DNA from 4 places in the Daquilactobacillus linshuiensis genome. Region 4 is predicted to be linked to each of the others. Evidence: predicted binding sites of a transcription regulator. Region 4 holds the regulator's gene; each other region holds the start of a gene.

Region 1 (2,211 bases), 490 kb from region 4:
GCTTTTCTTGGATTTGAAAATGCATTTCCATCTTTCAATGCATTTTCTGCCATTATCTCAAAATCTTTAGGATCTGCTCCTATGTCTTTTATACTTCGAGGTATTCCTACATCATCATTCATCTTTTGCATTGCTTCAATAGCTTTATCTGCAGCATCACGAGTTGATAATCCATCAATATTTTCACCCATTGCTACTGCTAAATCTGCAAATCTATCTGGACAAGCAATTATATTAAATCTTTCTACAATAGGTAATAAAATTGCACAGCATACCCCATGTGGAGCATCATATTGACCACCAAGTTGATGTGCCATAGCATGTACATAGCCAAGATCAGCATTATTAAATGCCATTCCTCCCAACATTTCTGCTTCTACCATCTTTGTTCGTGCTTCTAAGTTTTGACCATTAGCAACTGCTTGTCTTAAACTTTGTTCAACCAATTTAATTGCCTGAATACACTGTCCATCTGTTATATCGTTTCTATTTGTTGAAACATATGGTTCAATTGCTTGAACAAAAGTATCCATACCAGTTGCAGCAGTTAATTTAGGTGGTACATTAAGCATTAATTTGGGGTCATTAAACGAAACAAGCGGAACATTTCGCCAAGACACTACTACAAATTTAAGATGTGTTTGTTCATTAGTAATTACACAGTGTCTAGTTAATTCTGATGCAGTTCCTGCAGTTGTATTCACCGCAATAAGTGGGGGCAAAGCATTCTTCAGTGTTTCAATACCAGCCAATTTAGTGATGTCATCACCATTTGTCAAAATGATACCAGCACCTTTACCGGTATCATGTGCAGAGCCACCTCCAACAGTGATAATTCCATCACAGCTATTCTCTAAATAAATTTCTTTTGCTTCTTTAATGTTTCTAACTTTAGGGTTGGGCTCTACTCCATTATAGATAACATACTGTACATTTGATTCTTTCAATGAATTAATGGTCTGCTCAACGGGACCATTTTCCATTTTTTCTAAAAATGAGTCTGTTATAACTAGTGCCTTACTTATATTTACCATTTTGGCACGATCACCAATTTTTTCAATTACTCCTGAACCAAAAAAATTGACACTTGGCATTAAGAAATCAAAATTTTCTTTCATATTTATTCCCTTCCTTTCTTTATATTGTTAATATTATCACTAATTAAAACGCTTACATCGGACAAAAGTCTATTTTTGTCCAGAAACTCTCTTTGTAATATGAAGCGCTTTCTTATAAACTATAATTGGTGAGATAAATGTCATATATAACAAAAAAGAAAATAGCCAATGCCTGCAAAGACTTGGTTGTCAAAACAGATATTGATCAAGTTAGTGTTACAAAAATTATGAAAAGTATAAATATGAGAAGACAGACTTTTTATGATTTTTTTCTTGATAAATATGATGCCATAGAGTGGCTTTATAACGATGAAATCACGGAAATTATTGAAGATAATCTTGACTATGAAAAGTGGCATAACATAGTTAATTATTTGTGTATTTATTTTTTCAAAAATAGAAATTTTTTTCGAAAAATTTTAAATGATTCTAATCAAAGTAATTTCTCCGAAAAGCTTATTGAAAAGCATATTCAAAACCTAGTGAAAGTTATTATGTTGGAAATTTCAGATAAGCAAAAAATTCAATTTAGTGATAACCAAATTGAATTCTCAACTGAATTATTTGCTAACTCTCTTGTAGGACAATTAAAAACTTGGATTTCAAATCATCACCGTAGAAGTGTTGAAGATGAATCCAAGTTCTTAACATTATTTATTGAAGATACTATTAATGGGATGTTGTTACGAGAAAAACCTGGTAGACATAAATATCATTATTTTGATTAGTACCACCCAAAACCACCGCAACTTTGATTAATATACTCTAACCACTCATCATTTCTTATTTTTAATACGGTAATAGATACTCCATCCATATTGTATGAGCTCAAATAATTACTTGTTTTTACCAGCACTGGATTAATCCCCTTTAATTGCAGCAACTTATTTACATCATTAGTAAATATAAAGCTCTCCATCATTGGTAAATTTCCTAAGCCATTAATTAATAGTACTATTTTCTCATTTTCTTTAGCTGAACTTACTTGAACTAGTTTATTAACCAATTCTCTTCCTAATAGTTCAGAAGAGGTGAATTCTTCTTTTCGATAGCCACGTTCTCCGTGAATTCCTATACCATAAAAAATTTGGTT
Region 2 (2,211 bases), 420 kb from region 4:
ATATATTCTAAGTTTCCTGCTGCAAGTGCCATTGTTGATGTACGTGGTACAGCACCAGGTTGATTAGGAACTGCATAATGTAATACACCATGTTTTATAAATATAGGGTCATCAATAGTAGTTGGTTTATCAATTGTTTCAACAGTACCACCTTGGTCAATTGCTATATCAACAATTACACTTCCTTCTTTCATTGATTTAACCATATATTCCTTAACCAACTTAGGAGGTCTTGAACCTGGAATTAAAATTGTTGAAATAAATAAATCAGCATCTTTTATTTCTTTAGCTAAGTTCTCTTCAGTAGATTTTACTAGTCGGACATTTTGTCCTTTGAATTGTTCTTCTAATTGTTTTATTCTGTCATCATTTAGCTCGATGATTACTACGCTACAACCAAGTCCAAGTGCCATTTGAGCAGCATTTACAGCAGCATTTCCACCACCAAAGATCACTACATTACCAGGGTTAATTCCTGGAACATCAATACCTGGAAGTAAAATACCTTCACCTTTATGTTGTCCTTCAAGATAATAGGCACCCATAATTACTGATCTTCTACCAGCAATAGCTGACATAGGAGCAAGTAGGGCAAGTTTTCCATCTTTAACAATTGTTTCACCACCAATAGCAGTTACTCCTTTTTCAGCCATAGCATCAACAGTTTCTTTTGAAGAAGCTAAATGTTGGAATCCCCAGACAATTTTACCTTTTTCAAAGAATTTATATTCTGCTGATGTAGGCTCTTTAACTTTAATTGCAAGTTGTGAAGACCAAGCTTCTTCATGAGAAACAATTTTACCACCGGCAGCTTCAAATTCACTATCGGGGAATCCCGCACCAACGCCGGCATTTTTTTCAACTAGAACTTCATTTCCAGCATCAACCATTGCTTTTACATTAGAAGGGGTAGCGGCAACGCGACCTTCTCCTTCTTTTTGTTCTTTAATTACACCGATTTTCATACTAAAAATCTCCTTTTGTGATTTTTTTAACTTAATACACTTGTGATTATAGACTAGTATTTAAAAAAATCAAGACTATTTTTCGATTTTTTTACCAAATTAGCTGACACCATAAAATACTTATACATTAGCAATGAAAGCGTATTTTGTGAATTTACATTTTGCGTCATTTTTTAGTAAGTAGGGTAGAATAATGTTTTGTTTTTATTTTTATATTGTGAAAATAATTTCAATTGATAATTTTTTTAATAAAGAGTTGTTTATTTTCAGAAAATATTCTATACTTAATTTGTAATTTAGAATGATTCTTAATTGGAGATAAAAATGAAGAAATTAACATTATCAGAAAAAAATAACTTGGTCCGTGCAGCTGTAATGGGAGCAAATGATGGTATTTTATCAGTTTCTGGAATCGTGATTGGAGTAGCTGGGGCTACCTCAAGTACATTTGCCATCTTTATAGCTGGATTTGCGGGAGCTTTAGCTGGAACTGTTTCAATGGCCATGGGTGAATATGTTTCTGTCCATTCTCAAAATGACGCACAGGTTAGAGCAACAGAAGAACAGGAGTATGCTCTTGCTAATGAGTACTCAAAAGAGTTTGATTTTGTAAAAACTAAATATATGAATCAAGGTATTCCAGAAGAACTCGCTCAACAAGCTACTAAAGAAATGATGGATAAAAATGCATTAGAAACAACCGTTCGAGAACGTCATGGTTTTTCAGTTCATCATGAAGTCTCAGCTGTTGGTGCTGCTATAACTTCTATGATTGCTTTTCCTTTAGGATCTTTATTACCAATGATGTCAATTACTCTTTTTCCTCAAAATATTAGAATTTTAGCTACTATAATTGCTGTTTTAATCGCACTTGGCATAACCGGATATTTATCGGCTATGTTATCTCAAGCAAACAAAAAAACTGCTACATTAAGAAATATTATTGCAGGTATTTTTACAATGATTGTTACTTATACAATTGGAAGATTAATAGGAAGGTAATTCTTTATTATGGAAAACAAAAAAGATAGTCAAACTTTAGAGGAAAGATTAAATGTTATAAGGGCAGGAGTACTTGGTTCAAATGACGGAATTTTAACTGTAGTTGGAGTTCTTTTTTCAGTTGGGGCCGCTACTTCTAATCAATTTACAATTTTTATTGCAGGTTTAGCTGATTTATTGGCATGTGCATTATCTATGGCATCTGGTGAGTATGCTTCGGTGAGTTCCCAATCAGACTCTGAAA
Region 3 (2,211 bases), 610 kb from region 4:
AGCTTTGATACTGCATTTAATGAAGGTGCTGACTATGCAGAATTAGACGTTCATTTATCAAATGATAACGTCCTTATTGTATCTCACGACAAAAACTTACAGCGAATCACAAAAAAACCACTAATCGTTTCTGATAATGATTATAATACCTTATCAACTCTTACAGTAGCAAACGGAGAACATATACACAGCTTAAACGAAGTTTTTGAGCATTATAAAAACAATCCAAAGGCCAAATTTCTAATTGAGACTAAAAAAACTAAGCATGGCAACCCTAAAGATATGGAAAAAATCCTTTATCAAGTAATAAACCAATATCATATGGAAAACAGAGTTGCGTTTCACAGTTTTTCTGAAGAAAGTCTTGAAAAATTGGCCAATTATTTCCCAAACTCACAAAGAATTTTTATTTCAGGTTCACTACAAAGACTTAACTTTGATGTATTTAAATATAGTACAGGCGTTAATATTTCATCTGATTTAATAACTCCAACTTTAGTTAATCAACTACATAGTTTAAATCAAAAAGTTTACGTCTGGGATGAAATGAATGAGAACAAAAATCAATGGAATTGGCTAGTTAATATGCCAATCGATGGTGTTGTCACTAATTTTTCAGCTACTGGGGCTAAGTATCGTGATTTGAAAAATAAAGCTGAATTTAAAAATACAAATGAAAATTTTGTTTATATAAATAAAAATGAAATTCCTATATACGAAAATCCTTATATTAAAAGCAATATCACGGGAAAATCAAAATATTTAGATTCTTATAATGTTCAAGATATAGTTACTTTTAATAATAAGAGTTATTTTCAGTTAAGTTCAAATGAATTTGTATCTTCAGAGGATTTTATACCTGAAAGTCAATTAGAAGAGCTCCTTGCATATATGAATTCTACTTTCATAGTTAAAAATCCTAAACAGCCACATATTATTTATAAACAACCAAATTCGCAGTCTTCGTCTGGAACTGCATTACTAATAAATAAAAAATACAAAATATTAAGTATTAAAAAAGATGGTCACTCCTATTGGTTAAAGACAACACTTGGCTGGGTGCTTGCAAATAATACTTTAATAAATTTTCAAGATAACCAAGGAAAACATTTATACTTTAGTCTTCCTCAAAATAAACGTTTAATAAATATTAATTTAAATACATCTCCTATTTCAGGCTCAACTGCTAAAAGTTTTTCAAAAATATTTAATTATAGCGATTTATTTGAAAAATAATCATTTTTTTGAAATTTAATCTTTTAAAAATACTTTTCGTTGACATCAAAGCTCTATACCACTATCATATCATTGTAATATATTTCACAATTAAGGAGAACATCATGGATAAATTTTTAAGAGAGAATAAAGTGGCTTCTGTTATTCTAGCAATTATTCGTGTTTGGCTTGGTATTGAATGGACTCTTGCAGGTTGGGAAAAGATCACTTCCCATCCAGCATTTGACCCTGCTGGTTTCTTTATGGAAACAATAAAAGCTCCCGTTATGACTCCAGAAAAAACTCAAGCATATCCATGGTTTAATGATTTAGTAAAAAATGTTTTCATGCCTCATTCTAAAATGTTTGGGTTCATGGTTTCATGGGGTGAGTTTTTAATTGGTTTAGGACTTATTTTTGGTTGTCTAACAACAGCTGCAGTCTTTTTCGCAATGATGATGAACTTTACTTACCTTCTTTCAGGAACTGTTTCTGTTAACCCTGAATACCTATTCTTTGAAATCTTTTTAATTGTTGCTGGATTTAATGCTAGCAAAATTGGATTAGATTATTGGGTAATTCCATGGGTTAGAAAACATATATTTAGAAAAACCGCGTAGAAAAGTCGCCTTTATAGGCGACTTTTTTTTATACTCTATGATATGATTTTATTAACTTAATTGGGAGGAAATATTATGAATATCGATTGGAAAAAAGAAGCACAAAAATATCGTGATGATATGATTAAAGATTTAACAGCTTTAGTTAATATCAAAAGTGAACGTGATGTAGAACACAAGACAGACGAATATCCGCTTGGCCCTGGTGTATCAGAAGCATTACAACAAGTATTATCATTTGGTGAACGAGATGGATTTATTACAAAAAATATAGAAAACTTAGCCGGTCATATTGAATATGGTCAAGGTAATGAAATACTTGGCATACTTGGTCATATGGACGTTGTTCCTGCTGGAGATGGTTGGAATACTAATC
Region 4 (2,211 bases):
GTAGTTGATCATAGTGTTTTAATAATTCTGGATCTCCATTTGCCATTTGAGATTCTAAGTTACGTAATTCAACTTCTTGAGCTTGTAAATCTTTGAAGACAGTTAGCATTTCAGAATAAATAGTATTATTCAAATTAAGACCTGATGATTGCTGTTGATATCCAATGCTTAAGTTTTTTCTTTTACTAACTTCGCCTTCATCTGGAGGATTTTGTCCATTGATAATTTTTAATAGAGTTGATTTACCGACTCCGTTACGTCCAACTAATCCAATTCTTGAATTTTCTTGGATTGAAAAAGTAATATTTGAAAAAAGTTTATCTACTCCAAAAAAACGAGCTACCTTGTTAACTTGTAATAAAATCAAAATATGTCTCCTAGTTTGTAATAATAATATAGTAACATCTAATTAAAAAAAATTCACAAAGTTATACAATGATTATTGTAATTTTGATGGGTATTAGATACTATAAGTATAAAAGTACGTGAAAAAATGAACAGCATGGGGGAAGTTATGGATCAAAAAATTCCAAAGGCGACTGTTAGACGTTTGCCTCTTTATTATCGTTATTTTCAATATTTAAATGATGCTGGAACAGATAAGGTGTCATCATCAGAGCTTGCCGAAGCTACAAAGGTTGATAGTGCAACGATTAGACGTGATTTTTCATATTTTGGTGCATTGGGTAAACGCGGATATGGGTATGATGTTGAGGATTTATTAGCTTTTTTCAAAAAATTACTCAATCAAGATAAAAGAACTAATGTTGCGTTGATAGGTGTTGGTAATTTAGGACATGCTTTATTAAACTATAATTTTTCACAAACAAATAATGTACGAATAGCAGCAGCATTTGATGTTAATTCTGAAATTGTTGATACAGTACAAAGTGGTGTACCAGTTTATAGAATGGAAGAGTTACAAAATCAATTAAGACTCCAACAAATAGATATAGTTATTTTGTCGGTTCCTGTTGATGTTGCTCAAAAAACAGCTAACGATTTAGTTGAAGCTGGAGTAAAAGGAATATTAAACTTTACGCCAATTCGGATATCTGTACCAGATGATATACGAGTTCACAACGTTGATTTGGCTAATGAACTACAAACATTAATTTATTTCTTAGACAATATGGAAAACGAAAACAATAGTTAGCAAAGGACGTATTTTCCTTAACAAAAATATACATGCTATACTTTTTATAAACATCCTTTTTGGGGATGTTTTTTTGTTCCGCAAATATTTTACTAATAGTTAATTAACTTATCTGCACGCACAAAAAATATATAATGCTATGATAATTCTTGTAAGGGGTTTCATAAGGAAGGGGGTTAAAATGTCATTATCAAAAACTGAGTTACAAATGGCTCAGTATATTTTGAACAATAAAGAAGTCCATTACTCAGATTTAGTTGCACAATTCAATATTTCTAGACCAACGGTAACTAAATATCTTAACTTATTATCTGAACGTGTCAGTGATCAAAATATTACTTTAAGACGAAGTAGAACAAAGGGAATATTTTTTGAAGGTGAATTAGATAACTTTGAAAAAATATTTAAAGAAGATTCAGACTTGGTAGTTCCTGATACTCCAGAGGATAGACAAATGTATATAATAGCGACTTTGATTTTTAAAAAATCAAGAGTAACTATTGCACAATTGTCAGATCAATTATATGTGAGCAGAAGGACCATAGAATCAGATCTTACAAAAGTTAGAAATTTTATTTCCGAAAATGGTGGCACCTTGATAAATAATAGTGGTTCATTAAGTGTTGTGTTACCAGAAAAGATTAAATATCCATTTTTAATAGATGTTATACATAAATTCTGGGGAAATAAATTAATGTCTAGTAACCATGAAAATGTGGTTTTTCCATATATATTAAATAAGTATATTAAACAAAATGAAACAAAGAAGATATTTAAGTTGGTCGACAGTTTTATTGAGCAGAATAGATATAAGTTGACGGATTATGAATACGAAACCTTAATAATCTATTTAATTCTTCAACTATCTTTGACTAATTCTGATGAAAAAAAATTGGAATCAGTGATAAAACTAGAGGACGAAACTAATGAGTTGAGTAAAAGTTACTACAAAATATTTAATTACAAATTAAACGTAGAACAACTCATATATTTAAATAACTTTATTGCTCTAATCAAATTAGAGAATCATATAAAAATAAATCACGATGATGATT

The links. The regulator Rex, encoded in region 4, represses fermentation and respiration genes when NADH is low (regulators of the CRP and FNR family bind a similar motif). The targets are predictions, from matches to a motif close to TTGTGAANTANTTCACAA.
Region 1: ACUV9F_RS06455 (iron-containing alcohol dehydrogenase) is a predicted target of Rex. The motif match lies at 1,143-1,160, and genes of this name have one in related genera.
Region 2: ald (alanine dehydrogenase) is a predicted target of Rex. The motif match lies at 1,181-1,198, and genes of this name have one in related genera.
Region 3: ACUV9F_RS04600 (DoxX family membrane protein) is a predicted target of Rex. The motif match lies at 1,309-1,326, and genes of this name have one in related genera.

What each region holds. Positions count from the first base shown of each region.
Region 1 is NZ_CM128255.1:1,182,109-1,184,319, forward strand. It holds gene ACUV9F_RS06455 (iron-containing alcohol dehydrogenase) at 1-1,118, opposite strand, end outside; gene dhaS (dihydroxyacetone kinase transcriptional activator DhaS) at 1,256-1,846, shown strand; gene ACUV9F_RS06465 (dihydroxyacetone kinase subunit DhaK) at 1,843-2,211, opposite strand, start outside.
Region 2 is NZ_CM128255.1:692,608-694,818, forward strand. It holds gene ald (alanine dehydrogenase) at 1-965, opposite strand, end outside; gene ACUV9F_RS03650 (VIT1/CCC1 transporter family protein) at 1,290-1,967, shown strand; gene ACUV9F_RS03655 (VIT1/CCC1 transporter family protein) at 1,977-2,211, shown strand, end outside.
Region 3 is NZ_CM128255.1:883,786-885,996, forward strand. It holds gene ACUV9F_RS04595 (glycerophosphodiester phosphodiesterase) at 1-1,236, shown strand, start outside; gene ACUV9F_RS04600 (DoxX family membrane protein) at 1,341-1,835, shown strand; gene pepV (dipeptidase PepV) at 1,911-2,211, shown strand, end outside.
Region 4 is NZ_CM128255.1:277,234-279,444, forward strand. It holds gene ACUV9F_RS01485 (ABC-F family ATP-binding cassette domain-containing protein) at 1-367, opposite strand, end outside; gene ACUV9F_RS01490 (redox-sensing transcriptional repressor Rex) at 515-1,156, shown strand; gene ACUV9F_RS01495 (BglG family transcription antiterminator) at 1,338-2,211, shown strand, end outside.